3 regions of the Janibacter sp. FSL W8-0316 genome follow, and region 3 is predicted to be linked to each of the others. Evidence: riboswitches for the same ligand, from Rfam matches in the RefSeq annotation. Region 3 holds a riboswitch; each other region holds the start of a gene.
The links. A riboswitch is a leader RNA that binds a small molecule or an ion and turns the genes downstream of it on or off. The one in region 3 is predicted to bind thiamine pyrophosphate.
Positions count from the first base shown of each region.

Region 1: linked by a shared signal. The riboswitch ahead of thiC (phosphomethylpyrimidine synthase ThiC) and the one ahead of thiM (hydroxyethylthiazole kinase) in region 3 are both predicted to bind thiamine pyrophosphate.
Region 2: linked by a shared signal. The riboswitch ahead of NYE39_RS09565 (ECF transporter S component) and the one ahead of thiM (hydroxyethylthiazole kinase) in region 3 are both predicted to bind thiamine pyrophosphate.

Region 1 covers NZ_JBBOQX010000001.1:2,901,855-2,906,991, reverse strand. Annotated here, with positions in the region: gene NYE39_RS14355 (hydroxyethylthiazole kinase) at 1-666, opposite strand, end outside; gene NYE39_RS14350 (MFS transporter) at 663-2,039, opposite strand; gene thiC (phosphomethylpyrimidine synthase ThiC) at 2,036-3,787, opposite strand; TPP riboswitch at 3,785-3,892, opposite strand; gene thiD (bifunctional hydroxymethylpyrimidine kinase/phosphomethylpyrimidine kinase) at 3,922-4,761, shown strand; gene NYE39_RS14335 (helix-turn-helix transcriptional regulator) at 4,796-5,137, shown strand, end outside.
Region 2 covers NZ_JBBOQX010000001.1:1,939,253-1,944,389, forward strand. Annotated here, with positions in the region: gene NYE39_RS09560 (ATP-binding cassette domain-containing protein) at 1-798, opposite strand, end outside; gene NYE39_RS09565 (ECF transporter S component) at 906-1,550, opposite strand; TPP riboswitch at 1,628-1,730, opposite strand; gene NYE39_RS09570 (DUF4235 domain-containing protein) at 1,816-2,115, shown strand; gene NYE39_RS09575 (NAD(P)H-quinone oxidoreductase) at 2,115-3,092, shown strand; gene NYE39_RS09580 (ABC transporter ATP-binding protein) at 3,183-3,872, opposite strand; gene NYE39_RS09585 (ABC transporter ATP-binding protein) at 3,869-4,708, opposite strand; gene NYE39_RS09590 (FtsX-like permease family protein) at 4,705-5,137, opposite strand, start outside.
Region 3 covers NZ_JBBOQX010000001.1:2,531,337-2,536,473, forward strand. Annotated here, with positions in the region: gene thiD (bifunctional hydroxymethylpyrimidine kinase/phosphomethylpyrimidine kinase) at 1-248, opposite strand, end outside; gene thiE (thiamine phosphate synthase) at 245-892, opposite strand; gene thiM (hydroxyethylthiazole kinase) at 889-1,716, opposite strand; TPP riboswitch at 1,708-1,804, opposite strand; gene NYE39_RS12435 (recombinase family protein) at 2,122-2,757, shown strand; gene NYE39_RS12440 (TlpA family protein disulfide reductase) at 2,784-3,392, shown strand; gene NYE39_RS12445 (hypothetical protein) at 3,705-4,196, shown strand; gene NYE39_RS12450 (hypothetical protein) at 4,226-4,483, shown strand; gene NYE39_RS12455 (winged helix-turn-helix domain-containing protein) at 4,642-5,137, shown strand, end outside.

The DNA of each region.
Region 1 (5,137 bases), 370 kb from region 3:
CGCGGCGAAGGGGGTCGCCGCCGGCAGGTGGGCGGCCGTCAGGGCCCCGAGGAGGCAGCCGGTGCCAGCGACCTGCGTCAGGCGGGGCGAGCCGGAGGCGATGCGTGCCACCTGCCGGCCGTCGGTGACGAGGTCGACCGGGCCCGAGACAGCGACGACGCAGCCGCCGCTGCGCGCGAGCGCTCCCGCTGCCTCGGCAGCGGCGTCCGGCCCGAGCGTGCTGTCGGCGCCGCGACCGCGGCCGAGACCGCCGGCGAGGGTGAGGACCTCGGAGGCGTTGCCGCGCAGGACCGTCGGGCCGAGGGCGAGCAGCTCGTGGGCCAGCGGGGTGCGCACGGGGGCCAGGCCGACTGCCGTCGGGTCGAGCACCCACGGCACCGCGTGCTCGACGGCGACGCGGGCCGTCGGGAGCAGGCCGGCCATGCCGTCGCCGCTCAGCGAGCCCAGGTTGACGAGCAGCGCGTCGGCGACGGTGACGAGCGTCGGGGCCTCCTGCTCGCTCTCGGTGAGCATCGGGCGGGCGCCTGCGGCCAGGAGCCCGTCGGCGACGAGCGCGCGGGTCACCGAGCCGGTCGCCCCGTGGACGAGCGGTGCGGCGGCGCGCATCGCGTCGACCGCTGCGGCGATCTCGGCGCGGTGGCCGCGGGTGCGGGAAGCGCCGATCACGAGCCCGCCCGCGTCGGCACGGTCGCGATCGGCGCCACCTGCGCGACCGGGGCATCGGGCTGGGCCGCGACGCTCTCGACGTCACGGTCGAGGTCCGCGCTGGACAGCCGCGGGCCGAGCGCCCCGCACCCGGCGACGAGCAGCCCGCCGGCGAGGAGCACCGCGGCAACCGACCCGTCGTGGCCGAGCACCGGCTCGAGCGTCGGCAGCCACCACGGCCACAGGGCTGGCAGGACGATCGACAGCGAGTAGGCCGTGCCGTAGCCGGTGGAGCGCACCGGCGCGGGGAAGCGCTCGCACAGGTAGGCCCCGACGGGTCCGTAGCCGCACACGGTGACCACCTGGAGCAGGGCGACCCCGACGACGACCGGCACGACCTGCGTCGCCATCGTGCCCGCCCACAGCAGGGGTGCGACGACGGCAGCGGACAGCCCCCACCCCACGAGGAACCGTCGCCGCCCGAGGAGGGTCGACCAGTGACCGGTGAGCGACATGACGATCGCCTGGGCGACCGCGGCCAGACCCATGACGAGCGCGACGTCACCGCCGCCCAGCCCGAGGTCCGTCGACAGCCGACCGGTCGCGAGGATGACGACCATGTTGGTCATGAGCCACAGGCCGCTCATCAGGCCGAACATCTGCCAGAAGGCACCCGCGTGGGCACCGCCGAGGACGGCGCGCAGACCGACGGCGGCGGGGGCCCTCCCTTCGTCGGCCTGCTCGCGCTGGCGCACCACCTGCGGCGCATCGGCCACGCGGGCGGAGTAGTAGGCGAGGAGAGCCAGGCTGGCGAGGCCACCGCAGACGAAGGACACCCGCCAGCCCCACGCGGCGTAGTCGCCCGGACCGAGGAGGGCGAGCAGGCCCGCCGTGACGAAGGCGATCGTCGACTGCGCCCAGGGCGCCATCGACATGATCAGCCCGGACACCAGGCCGCGCCGTCGCGGGACCGACCACTCCATGGCGAGCGGGATCGCCGAGGTGTACTCGCCGGCGAGGAAGGCGCCACCGACGAAGCGCAGGACGACGACGGCGGTGATGGCCGCGACGCCGATGCTCTCGTGCGTCGGGACCGCCGCGATCGCCAGGCTGCACGCGGCGGTGCCGCCGATCGCCAGCTGGGTGGTGCGGGTACGGCCGACGCGGTCGGCGATGCGCCCGAAGAGCATCGCGCCGATGGGTCGACCGAGGAGGGTCGCGACGATGACGACGGCGCCCGCGGTGACGCCCGCGTGCGGCCCGGCGAGGGTCGCCAGCGCAGGGGCGAGGGCGACGACGGGCAGGAAGATGTTGATCTGGTCGACGTAGTTGCCGACGATCCCGGCGCGCACGGCCGCGCGACCGGTCGGGGGCAGACCGGGCACGAGACTCATCGGGTGGGCTCCTCGCGCACGTAGACGCTCGAGCCGAGCTCGACGAACTGGCGCGACTTCGCTGCCATGCCGGCCTCGACGATGGCCTGCTGGGCCGCACCCGACCCGTAGGCATCGCGGATGTCCTGGCTGATCCGCATGGAGCAGAACTTCGGCCCGCACATCGAGCAGAAGTGCGCGGTCTTGGCCGGCTCCGCCGGCAGGGTCTCGTCGTGGAAGGCCATGGCCCGCGGCGGGTCGAGGGAGAGCGCGAACTGGTCGTGCCAGCGGAACTCGAAGCGGGCGCGGCTCAGGGCGTCGTCGCGCTCACGGGCTCGGGGGTGCCCCTTGGCCAGGTCGGCGGCGTGCGCCGCGATCTTGTAGGTGACCACACCGGTGCGCACGTCGTCACGGTCCGGCAGACCGAGGTGCTCCTTGGGCGTGACGTAACAGAGCATCGCCGTGCCGTGGCGGGCGATCTCGGTGGCCCCGATCGCGGAGGTGATGTGGTCGTAGCCGGGCGCGATGTCGGTGACGAGAGGCCCCAGCGTGTAGAAGGGCGCACCGTGGCACCACTCCTGCTCGAGATCGACGTTGTCCTTGACGAGGTGGAGCGGCACGTGACCCGGGCCTTCGACCATGACCTGCACGTCGTGCTCCCACGCCCGCCGGGTCAGCTCGCCGAGCACCCGCAGCTCGGCGAGCTGCGCCTCGTCGTTGGCGTCGGCGACCGACCCCGGTCGCAGCCCGTCACCGAGCGAGAAGGCGACGTCGTAGCGCGCGAAGATCTCGCACAGCTCGTCGAAGTGCGTCCAGAGGAAGGACTCCTCGTGGTGGGCCAGGCACCAGCCGGCCATGATCGACCCGCCGCGGGAGACGATGCCCGTCACCCGCTCGGCCGTCAGCGGGACGAAGGCGAGCCGCACCCCGGCGTGGATCGTCATGTAGTCGACGCCCTGCTCGCACTGCTCGATGACCGTGTCGCGGAAGATCTCCCACGTGAGGTCCTCCGCTCTCCCGTCCACCTTTTCGAGGGCCTGGTAGATCGGCACGGTGCCGATCGGCACGGGGCTGTTGCGCAGGATCCACTCGCGCGTGGTGTGGATGTCGTCGCCGGTCGACAGGTCCATGACCGTGTCGGCGCCCCACCGCGTGGCCCAGGTGAGCTTGTCGACCTCTTCGGCGATCGAGGAGGTGACGGCCGAGTTGCCGATGTTGGCGTTGATCTTCGTGAGGAAGGCCCGCCCGATGACCATCGGCTCGGACTCCGGGTGGTTGACGTTGGCCGGGATGATCGCCCGGCCGGCGGCCACCTCGTCGCGCACGAGCTCGGGCGAGCAGCCTTCTCGCAGTGCGGCATAGCGCATCTCGGCGGTGATCTCACCGCGTCTGGCGTAGTGCATCTGGGTCACCGTGCGGCCGGCCACGGCACGAAGGGGGCGACGTGCCGGCCCGCGCCACGCCTCCGTGGCGCCGCCGCGGCGCTGGGCCGCGCGGCCGTCGTCGGCGAGGTGACGGGACCTCCCTTCGTAGGGCTCGACGTCGCCGCGGCCGGTGATCCACGCACCGCGGTGGTCGGGCAGACCGACCGCGGGGTCGGCACCGGGTCCGCTCGTGCGGTAGACGACGACGTCGTCGTTGGCGGTGCCGTCGGGGCTGTCGGCCAGCGAGATCGCGGTGACCGCGACCCGGACCGACGGGTCGCGGGGGTCGACGACCTCCTCGCGACGGTGCTGCGGGTGGAGCTCGGACTCTTCGGGTGTGCGCACGCGGGCGCCTCCTCTTCCTTCGCCGGCATGATCCGGACAGGTTCAGACGGTCCGGACGGCAGCAGTCCGATCTCAGCCCGTGCCCGGGCTCCCGCGGGGGTGCCTCGATACAACCACATGGCTACGGTGACGGCATGGCTGCCCCTCTCCCCCGCCCTCCGGTCGCCCTCTCGATCGCCGGGTCGGACCCCTCGGGCGGCGCCGGGATCCAGGCGGACCTCAAGACCTTCAGCGCACTGGGCGCCTACGGCACGTGCGTCATCACCGCCCTCACGGCGCAGTCGACCCGTGGCGTGACGCACGTGCACGAGGTGCCCGTCGACGTCGTGCGCGCCCAGGTCGAGACACTCGTCGCCGACGTGCGCATCGACGTCGTCAAGGTCGGGATGCTCTCTTCCGCCGCGCTCGTCGAGACCGTCCACGAGCTGCTGGCGAGCGGCCCGCTGGCCGCGACACCGGTCGTCCTCGACCCGGTGATGGTCTCGACCTCCGGCTCGCGGCTGCTCTCGCCCGACGCGGTCGACGCCGTGCGGGCCCTGCTCCCCCGCGCGGATGTCATCACGCCCAATGTGCCCGAGGCCGGAGTGCTCCTCGACCAGCCGCCGGCCGGGTCCGCCGCCGAGCTGCCCGAGCAGGCCACCGCGCTCCGGGCACTGGGCGCACGTCGCGTCCTGCTCAAGGGCGGCCACCTCGACGGCACCGAGTCGGTCGACGTGTGGCACGACGAGCGCGGCACGAGCGAGCTGCGCGGACCGCGGATCGCGACGACCGCCACCCACGGCACGGGGTGCACGCTCAGCTCGGCGATCGCCGCCCTTCGCCCGCGCCACGACGGGTGGCTGCCGGCGGTCCGCGAGGCACGCGGCTGGCTCACCGAGGCACTGCGCCACGGCGAGTCGCTCGACGTCGGGTCGGGGGCCGGGCCGGTGCACCACTTCCACGAGCTCGCCCGATGGAGCCAGACCATCCCCTGACCAGACCTTTACCCTTCGGCGGGACCGGAGGATCATGGCGATCGTGTCGGGGCAGGACATCGATCACTACGCCGCCGTCGTCGATCTGGTCACCGGGGTCGCCGAGGCCTCCGAGCACGTCGACGCGCGACTGGGGCGGATGAGCGACCTGCTCATCGAGCTGCTCCACTCGGACACCGGGCTGATGGTCCACGGTGCGCCCGACGGCTACGAGATCCGGGCGATCGGGCGCGGCGCCCACGAGGCCGCGCGGTCACGGATGACCGACGAGCTGAGCATCGCCGCCGGTCCCGACCCCCTGCTCGACCCCGTGCGTGCCGGTGACCTGCGGCCGACGACGGCCGGCCGCGCGCACGGCGGTCAGGCCGTCTGGCAG
Region 2 (5,137 bases), 590 kb from region 3:
GCTGCCATCGAGGTGGTTGCGCGCTCGCTCGACGACGAGCGGTTCGCTCGTGAGCAGCGTCGCCCCGGGCTCGACCGCACGGGCGAGGGGGCCGAGGTCGATCGTCAGCGGCTCAGGAGCCGGCACGCCCGGCACCCAGATGCCGTCGGCGGCCAGCGCCTCACCGTGCTCGGCCAGCACCTCGGCGGCCGACCCGTCGTGGTGGATCCGCCCGTCGCGGCCGAGGACGAGCACCCGGTCGACGTGCTCGAGCCAGGGCTCGATCCGGTGCTCGACGACGACCGTCGTCAGACCGGCCGCGCCGGTGACGACGGCGTCGCGGACCCGGGCGGCCGAGGCGGCGTCGAGCATCGCGGTCGGCTCGTCGAGCAGCAGGAGGGCCGGCTGGAGGGCGAGGGCACCGGCGAGCGCCAACCGCTGGGTCTGCCCACCGGAGAGGGCGCCGGTCGGGGTGGTGCGCGGCAGGTCCCCCAGCCCCACAGCGGCCAGGCAGCGGTCGACGACGGCCGGCATGTCGCCGGCGGGGACACCCACGTTTTCCAACCCGAAGGCGACATCGCGCCCCACGGTCGCCGCGACCGTGCCCGAGCCGGGCTCCTGGAGCACGAGCCCGACCGCACCGGGACGCTCGCCGGGCGCGGCCCCGTCGACCCGTACCTCGCCGACGAGGTCACCGGAGTCGACGGTGAGCAGCAGGCCGGCGAGGGCCCGGAGCAGGGTCGACTTGCCGGACCCGCTCGGCCCGACGAGCAGGACCCGCTCGCCGGGGCGCAGCGTGAGGTCGAGCTCGCGCAGCACGGGCTCGCGTCGACCGACGGGCCGCCACGTGAGGTCGCGGACGACGACCTCACCACCGCCCGCGAGGCCGACGTCGCCGGGGGTTTCCCCCTTCGTCCGCTCGTGGATCAGACGGCCCTCCGCTCGAGGACCTCCTGGCCGGGTGGGAAGGGGTTGAGCGCACCGGCCTGCGCCAGCGCGCGGGTGAGCAGCCACCCGCCGAGCCCGGCGACGACGACGCCGGAGACGACCATGAGCGGCAGGTAGGCGAGCTTCCACGCCCAGGTCCAGTCGACGAAGTACCAGTAGATCTCGTAGACCCACTCCAGCGGTGCCGACAGCGCACCGGAGAGCAGCGCGACGGCCGGGCCGAAGGCCTTGTAGGCGAAGATCGCGAAGGCCAGCTCGGCGCCGATCCCCTGGGCCAGGCCGGAGACGACCGTCGTGACCCCCCACTGGTTGCCGAAGAGCGCGGAGACGGTCGCGGCGATGAGCTCGCAGGCGATGGCGGCGCCGGGCCGGCGCACGACCAGCCCGCCGACGACGCCGGCGATGAACCAGAACCCGACGAAGAGCCCGAAGAGCGGCTGGAAGGCCAGGCCGAGGGCAGAGATGGGTCCGTTGTAGAGCAGTCCGTAGCCCCAGTAGGCGACACCGAAGGCGACGCCGAGGAAGGCGATCGTCAGCAGGTCGACGGTGCGCCAACCCATGAGCGGGCGGGTGGCGAGGACGGTCCCGGCGCGGGTCGCGCCCGTGGACTTCGTGGTGGACATGTGTGCTTCTCCTGTGTGGTGTGACTCCACAGGGCGGGCCGACGCCACCCGCGACGGCGAGGCCGTCCGGCGACGACGGTCCGTGAGACTCGACTCCCTACGCCGGTGCGAACCGGATCAGGTACGAGGGTCTGCGGTCGCCCGCACTCTCAGCGCTGTTGCGCTCCCCTGTCGTGCCCCTCCAGCATAGGCCTGTGGCAGGGTTGGTCCCGTACCGGGTGGCGCGGACCGTGACCACCTCTCACGCGTGGCGAAAGGACCCCTCATGGGCAACGTGGTGTGGAAGCTGTTGGGCAGCGGATCGGCGATCCTCGCCGGCATCGTCGCCAACAAGGTGATCACCGAGGTGTGGAAGAAGGCCGGCCGAGACACCGAGATCGACCCGACCAACCCCAACACCTCCTTCGGGGAGGCCCTCGCTTATGCGGCCCTCGCCGGTCTGGCCGTCGGCCTGGCCCGCACGATGACCACCCGTCAGGCGGCGGCGATCTACCAGAGGTCCGCCGGTCACCTGCCCAAGCCGATGCGCGAGGACGTCGAGAAGGAGCTGGGGCTCGAGTCGTGATGCAGGGCATCTCCATCACCGAGCCCGGTGACGCCGACGTCCTGCAGGTCACCGAGGTCGAGGCGCCGTCCGCGGGCCCCGGCGAGGTGGTCGTCGACATGGTCGCCGCGGGCGTCAACCGCGCCGACGTCATGCAGCGTCTGGGGCACTACCCGCCGCCCGCGGGCGCCTCGCCGCTGCCGGGCCTCGAGGTCTCGGGCACGATCCGCGAGGTCGGTCCGGGTGTCGAGGGCTGGTCCGTCGGCGACGAGGTCTGTGCCCTCGTCGACGGTGGCGGCTATGCGGAGCAGGTCCGGGTCCCGGCGGCGCAGCTGCTGCCCGTGCCGAAGGGGGTCTCCCTCACCGATGCCGCGGGGTTGCCCGAGGTCGCGTGCACGGTCTGGTCCAACGTCTTCATGACCGCCAACCTCCAGCCCGACGAGGTCTTCCTCGTCCACGGCGGGTCCTCCGGCATCGGGACGATGGCCATCCAGCTCGCCACGGCCGCCGGTGCGCGGGTGGCTGTGACGGCCGGCTCGCAGGCCAAGCTCGACGTCTGCCGCGACCTCGGCGCGCAGATCCTCGTCAACTACCGCGAGCAGGACTTCGTCGAGGAGGTGCGCGCCGCGACTGATGGTCACGGGGCCGACGTCGTCCTCGACCTCATGGGCGCCAAGTACCTCCCGCGCAACGTCGACCTGCTCGCGACGTCGGGCCGGCTCGTCGTCATCGGCCTCATGGGTGGCCGCAAGGGCGAGCTCGACCTCGGCAAGCTGCTGAGCAAGCGCGCCGCGGTCATCGCGACCTCGTTGCGGGCCCGTCCCGCCGAGGAAAAGGCGGCGATCGTCGCCGCCGTCCGCGAGCACGTGTGGCCGCTGATCGAGGACGGCGCCGTGCGCCCGATCGTCCAGGGCACCCACCCGCTCGAGCGCGCCGCCGACGCCCACCGCGAGCTCGAGGCGAGCGGTCACATCGGCAAGATCCTGCTCACCGCCTGACACCCTTCGAATTTCCTGAGGGAAATGCGGCCCGCGACCCTCCCCCTCTCGCATTGCCCAACGGCAATGCACTCTGGACCCCGCATTGCCCTACGGCAATGCGGTCTGGAGGTGGCCCTCGTCGAGGTGCCAGCGGGCGGCCGCAGCCTCGGCGACCTCGGGGTCGTGCGTGGCGAGCAGGACGATCCCGCCCCGGCGGGCGATGTCCTGCAGCAGCACGACGACCTGCTCGCGGGTGTCGTGGTCGAGCTCCGAGGTGGGTTCGTCGGCGAGCAGCACCAGGCTCCCCGCCGCCAGGCGAAGGGAGGACAGCGCCAGTCCCCGGGCGACGGCCACGCGCTGCCGCTGACCGCCGGAAAGCTCCTCCGCGAGGTGGCCTCCGTGCTCGTGGAGCCCGACCGAGGCGAGCGCCCGGTCAGCGGCCTCGCCGGCGTCGCCACCGGACATGCCCGCCGCGACGAGCGGCACCGCGATGTTGTCGCGGGCGGTGAGCACCTCGGCCAGGGCGCTGCCCTGGGGGATGAGCACGGCACCGGCATCGCGTGAGCCGGCTTCGTCACCGATCTGCCTCTCCCCCAGTCGGATCCGCCCGCTCGAGCCTGGCTCGAGCAGTCCACCGACCGCCCACAGCAACGTGGTCTTGCCGGCGCCGGAGTGCCCGGTGACGGCAGTGATCTCTCCGGGACGCGCGACCGCACGGACCCCTTCGACCGCCATGACGTCGCCGTAGCGCACCGCGACGTCCTCGAGCACGAGGTCCTCGCTCATCGGCTCGCTCATCGCCCCTCCTCCTCGTCGACGAGGAGCTGCCAGGCCCCGTCGTCGGTGCGGTGCACGCGCACGAGGGTCCCCGGGGGGAAGGCCTCGAGTGCCGGCGGCGGCAGCGGCAACGACCCGTCGGCGGCCACGACGGAGTACTCCTCGCCGCTGCGTCCCTCACCGCCGACCCGGCCGTCGCGGATGGTCACGGTGCGGGGGAAGGCCTTGGCCACGTCGGGGTCGTGGGTGACGACGACGATCGTCGTGCCGAGCGTGCGCCCCACCTCGGCCATCGCCTCGAGGACGACGTCGCGGGCGTCGTGGTCGAGCTGGCTCGTCGGCTCGTCGCCGAGGAGGAGCCCCGGCCCGCAGGCGAGGGCGACAGCCAGGGCCGCGAGCTGGAGCTGGCCGGGGGTGAGCGACTCCAGCGGCTGGTCGGCCACCTCGTCGAGCCGGAGCAGGCCGAGCAGCTCGTCGACGGCAGGGACGCTGCGCCCGGTGCGCCGCGCTGCCCCCTGGGCGAACGCGACATTGCCTCGCGCCGTGAGCCATGGCAGGTGGTTGCGAGCCGCGCCCTGCAGGACGATGCCGACTTCGCCCGACCGGAAGGCGTCGATCTGCGCCTCGCTCATCACCGACAACTCGTGGTCGCCGACGTGGATCCGGCCGGCGCTCGGTCGCAGCAGCCCACCGAAGAGCGCGAGCAACGTCGACTTGCCCGCCCCGCTGGGGCCGAGCAGGGCGATCCGCTCGCCCGCGGCGACGGTGAGGTCGACCCCGGAGAGCGCGGCCACGTCATGGCCCTCGGCACGGTATATGTGCACCAGTCCGTGGGTGCGCACGGGCAGCCCGCTCATGTCGCCTCCCCCTGGGCCGCGCCGAGTCGCACCCGGCGCCCGATCGCCCCGGCGATGAGGCGGGCGACGACGAGCAGGACGATCGCGACGACGAGCGTGGCGGCGACGACCGCGAGCCACGCCGGCGCGAGATCGGCCACTGGCACCGCGGCCGGGGTGGTGAAGAGCGGCAGCTCGGGCAGCGCGATCCACGACCCGACGAGTGCGCAGAGCGCGCCGAGGACCACGCCGACGGCGACGCTCGTCAGGTGCTCGGTGCGCAGGGCCCGCCCGACCGCGCGGGAGCTCACCCCGCTCACCCGCAGCGCGGCGAGGTCGCGGGCGCTGGAGCGCCACCCGGTGATCGCGAGGACGACGAGGACGAGCGCGGCGAGGATGACCGCGAGCACACCGCCGAGCAGCGCGAGCTGCAGCCCCCAGGCCGACGCG
Region 3 (5,137 bases):
AGCATCCCGATCTTGGCGGCGTCAACCGCCACGTCGTCTACGAGGGTGTCCAGCTGGGCGCGGACGAAGTCCGCGGGGACGACGTGGACACCGGTGACTCCCTGGGTGGACTGGGCGGTCAGTGAGGTGAGCACCGCGGTGCCGTAGGCACCCAGTGCGGAGAAGGTCTTGAGGTCGCCTTGAATACCGGCCCCGCCGGAGGGATCGGAGCCGGCGATCGTCAGCGCGATCGGTGGGCGGGGGTTCACGGTTGCCCGTCCCACGCGGCCCGCAGGCTCGCGGCCGCCACGGCTGGTTCCTCCGCGGCGCACACCGTCGAGACGACCGCCACGCCGGCGGCGCCGCTGTGGCGCAGCATGCCGGTGCGTTTCGTGGTGATGCCGCCGATGGCGACGACCGGCCACGGGCTCGCGGCGGCCACCGCAGCCACCCCGCCCGGGCCGATCGGAGTGCCGTGGTCAGGCTTGGTCGCCGTCGGCCACACCGGTCCAACGCCGAGGTAGTCCAAGACGCCGTCACCGAGCCCGCGTGCTGTGCGAACCTGCTCGATCGTGCTGACCGACAGCCCGACCATGGCGTCCGGCCCGAGCAACTGCCGGGCCTGAGCAGGCGGCATGTCGCGCTGACCGACGTGGACGCCGTCGGCGCCGATGTCCTGAACGAGGTGGACCCGGTCATCGATAATCAGCGGCACCCCGGTCCCCGCCAGCACCTCGCGGACCGCCACGCCGAGGGCGACGAAGTGGGCGTCGGTGGCGCCCGGGTCACGCAACTGCACCACGGTGACTCCGCCCGCGACCGCAGCCTGCACGGTCGCGGGCACCCCCCGTGGGCCGCACAAACCGGTGTCGGTGACCAGGTAGAGGCTGAGGTTCACCGGTCGGCGGGTCACCGGAGCACCACCTTCTCGGTCAGCTCCTGCGGGTTGAGGGTGGCGAGAGAGTCCAGCAGCGCAACGGCGAAGCTCCCCGGCCCGGCGGCACGCTCGGCCGCGACCTCGGCGGCCACGGTGTACGTCGCGGTCGCGGCCGTGGCGGCCAGGAGCGGGTCGTCGGTGGTGGCGGCGAAGGCAGCCATGAGCGCGCCCAGCGCGCACCCACCGCCAGTGACCTGGGTCAACCATCGATGGCCGTTGGCCACCCGCACCAGCCGGGTGCCGTCGGTGAGGTGGTCGACCTCCCCGGAGACCGCGACGATGGTGCCGTGCTCCCGGGCCAGCGCCCGGCCGGCGTCGAGGGCATCCTCGGCGGCGTCGACGCTCTCCGGACCCCGCCCACCGCTGCCCCCACCGGCGAAAGCGAGAATCTCTGAGGGGTTGCCACGGACGAGTGCCGGGGAGGCGTGGGCGAGCAGGTCGACGACAACCCGGCTGCGCCAGGCGAGCCCACCCACCCCGACCGGGTCGAGCACCCACGGGGTGCCGGCCGCCGCGGCGGCACTGACCGCGCCGTGCATCGCAGCCACCGTCGCCTCTTGGGGCGTGCCGAGGTTGACCAGGACCCCGTCGGCGACGGCGGCGAACGGCCCGGCTTCCTCCGGGTTGTCCACCATCGATGGACTGGCGCCGACCGCGAGCAGGACGTTCGCTGTCCACTGAGCGACGACGACGTTGGTTAGGCACTGCACCAGCGGGGCATGCCCGCGCATCGCAGCCAAGGCCTCGCCCACAGCGGCAGCATCGAGTGGGACAGTAGGGACGGAAGAAGGTGCCGACATCGGCGACGTTCCCTTCGCTAGTACGAACTAGATCAGGTTCAACGGGTGTGATCTCAGCCGTACCAGCACGGCACCCCGCGTCATTCACCAGCTTAACATCCGCACCGTTCCCAGCACCGTGCCCTCGCTTCAGCGATCGCAAAAGGGTCGCGCCTCGGACCGTCCGGGCGTGCTGTCACCAGTGCCCGGCTGCGCTACGGCGTTCCTTGGCCGCCGCAGCCCTCACCATGGCGCCTCACCAGACAACGGCTGCGCAACCTTAAAATGTGCAGTCGACTTCGGACACTCGTGCAGTGGACTTCGAAAACTGACATTCACCGCACGGATCAACGCGAGGGTGTCGCATTCGACCCGCCCGCGTTAGGATCGCAGTAACACCCGTCAAACGCGACGATAGGAGGGGCGATGCTCATTGGCTACGCCCGCGTCTCAACTGAGCGGCAGGACCTCGCTGCTCAGTTGAAGGGTCTGGCCGACCTGGGCGTCGACGCCGATCGGATCTACACCGACAAGCGCACCGGGAGGTCGATGAAGAACCGGCCCGGACTGACCCAGGCGATCGCCGCCCTTCGTCTGGGGGACGTGCTCGTGGTGACCAAGCTCGACCGCCTCGCACGGTCGGTGCCCGACGCGCGCGACCTCGTCGGTCAGGTCTACGAGAAGGGAGCTGCCCTCCAGCTGGGATCGTCGCTGCACGACGCGGAGGACCCGGTCGGGAAGTTCCTGTTCAACGCGCTGGCGATGGTCGCTGAGTTTGAGGCCGACCTGAACCGGCAGCGCACGCTCGAGGGCCTGGCGATCGCGCGCGAGCAGGGCCGGCTCAACGGGAAGCCGCCGAAGCTCAACGAGCGGCGCACGAAGAAGCTGCTCCAGGACTACGAAGCCGGCACCGCGACCGTGGGCCAGCTCGCCGAGGACTACAACGTCTCTCGGGCAACCGTGTACCGCACGCTCAAGCGCGCCAAGGCGGGTGTCCGCGCTGCGCACGGCGCTGGGACTCGTCCGCCAGGCGAAGACGCGAGAGGCGTCTCGCTCAATTGATCCCAGCGCGTAGATTGACCTGCGACATGAACACTTCACCCGTTTCTCGACGCCACGTGTGCTTCGGCGCGGCAGCGTCGGTCGTCGGACTGCTCTCTGGATGCTCAAGCGATCCGAACTCTGCCGCGGAGCAGGCCAAGAGACAACCAGACCGCGGCTATATCTCGGGCGATGGCAGTCTGCACCTCCTTGCCCCTGGGGAACGAGACGATGCAGTCACCCTGAGCGGAACGACGCTCAAGGACAGGCCCTGGGGCATTCATGAGCACCTCGGTTCCGTGGTTGTGGTGAACCTGTGGGTGTCCTGGTGCGGACCCTGTCACGAAGAGGCCCCAGACTTGGTCGCCGCCTATCGTGAGTTCCGCAAGGAGGGGTCCGACGTCGAGTTCATTGGCATCGACTACCGGGAATCATCCCTCGACACCGGTCGAGCCCAAGCGCGGTCATGGGGCCTGCCGTACGACTCCATCTACGACGCGAAGGGCGAGACCGCCTTGCAGATGCAGGGCAAACTCGCGGCGCAACCCTCCACCGCCGTGTTGGACCGAGAGGGTCGGATCGCAGCAGTCGTACTGGGCGCGATCGACAAGAACACCTTGGTCGGGCTGGTCCGAGACGCCTTAAGAGAGGGCTAGATCATCTGACTCAGACGATCTGGTACTTCACCTTGTACACCGTCTCGCCAGGGTCGCAGGCGTAGGTTGACCAGACGTTACTTCCCCATACCCAGTTTCCCTCGTGCCAGGACGTCCACGAGTTGCACTGGACCTGCACCCGCATCTTGGTTCCGCCGTTCAGCACGGCGCACTTGGCATAGCCCTTGTTGTATGTGCTTGAAGGCCATTCCGCAGCCACACCTTGCGCTGTCACAGGACAGCGGCAGGATCAGAAGTAGGGAAGTAGGCCTCGCCAGCGTATGCGGGCCACGATCAAGATTGGAGATCGAGATGAACGACGACAGTTCCCCCAGTGGCGCCAGCACTCCTCGTGGGCGAGGTGCGTGGAATGACAAGTATCTCAGTGTCCTTATCTCACTCGTTGACGCCGCCACTGAACCCGTGGCGAAAGGGGAGAACGCGGTGACTCTCCTAACCCCAGGTGGATTGGTCACCGGAACCCCTGTCCCTCAGTGGCAATACGCCCACAACCTCGCGCCCGTCCCCGCAGACGGAGGACCCCCGTTCGAGCCATACGGGAGGGACTCCAAAAACTATGCCCAGCGGGCGCGGAAGTTCCAAGACGACCGCGAAGCAGGTGTCGAGCCCTCCGAAGAGGAGAGGGCCTTCCTCGACGAGGAATCGCCGTCCGAGTACTTCATAACCTTGGGCTGGGCACGGTTCCTCTTCCACCCCTCCAACCTCACGTCTGAGTCGTGGATTCGCGTCCGCCGCGACGACATCATCGCGTGGCACCCGGGAACTCTGGAGGTGTCGCAGTGAGCACCCTTCCGCGTGGCTAGCATTCACCCATGGGTTACTACGAGCTTTTGCCGACTCCCGATGATCTTTCCGAGGAATTGGCGAAGGCAGGACTGACCGCCGCGCAACGCAAGGAAGCGCTCGACGCAGTCGCGTACTTCCTGGGTGAGCACAGCGACTACTACAAGAGCGAGTTTCAGCGGGTCGGGGAAAAAGAGGACCGCGGATCTCACGACACGCTGAGCAAGCTCTCCCGGGAAATTCGCGAAGCAGCAGACGCCGTCTCTGACAGCGCCTCCGCCGGCTAGCTCAGCCCCAGGCGACGTCGACCTCATGGGTGGGGAGGTTGCCTGGCGGGCCGCTCGCCGATCACGGGCTTGACGCCTAGGTGTCAACAAAACGCATAAACCGTTCACGTCAGCGAAAAATGCGAACATAACGCATAAACCAGTGATAGCATCGAGTCATGCGAAGCGAAGCCCCTCCCCTTCTGCCGATTCTGCGATCGCACACCCAAGGCAAGGTCCTGGCTGCGGTCCTGCTGCACCCTGACCGCGAGGTCACCCAGACCGAACTGGCCAAGGTCGCCGGCATCCCGCAGAGCACTGCGTCGGGTGAAGTTGCCCGCCTGGTCGAGGCCGGCGTCTTCACCTCCCGGCGCGTGGGCCGTGCGACGCTGCTGCGCGCCAACCCCCGAGGGCGACTGACGCCCACGCTCACCCAACTGGTCGCGATGACCTACGGACCCCTGGAGATCGTCGCGGACGAGTTCGCCGACCTCGGCGCGGATGCAGTCGTGCTGTACGGCTCGTGGGCCGCTCGCTGGCACGGAGACCCGGGTGGGGAGCCTGGCGACGTCGACGTGCTGGTCCTCGGCGACGTCGACCGGGCCTCGGTCTACGACGCCGCCGGCCGCGTCGAGGAGCGGGTCGGGTTCGAGGTCAACCCCGTGATCCGTCCCG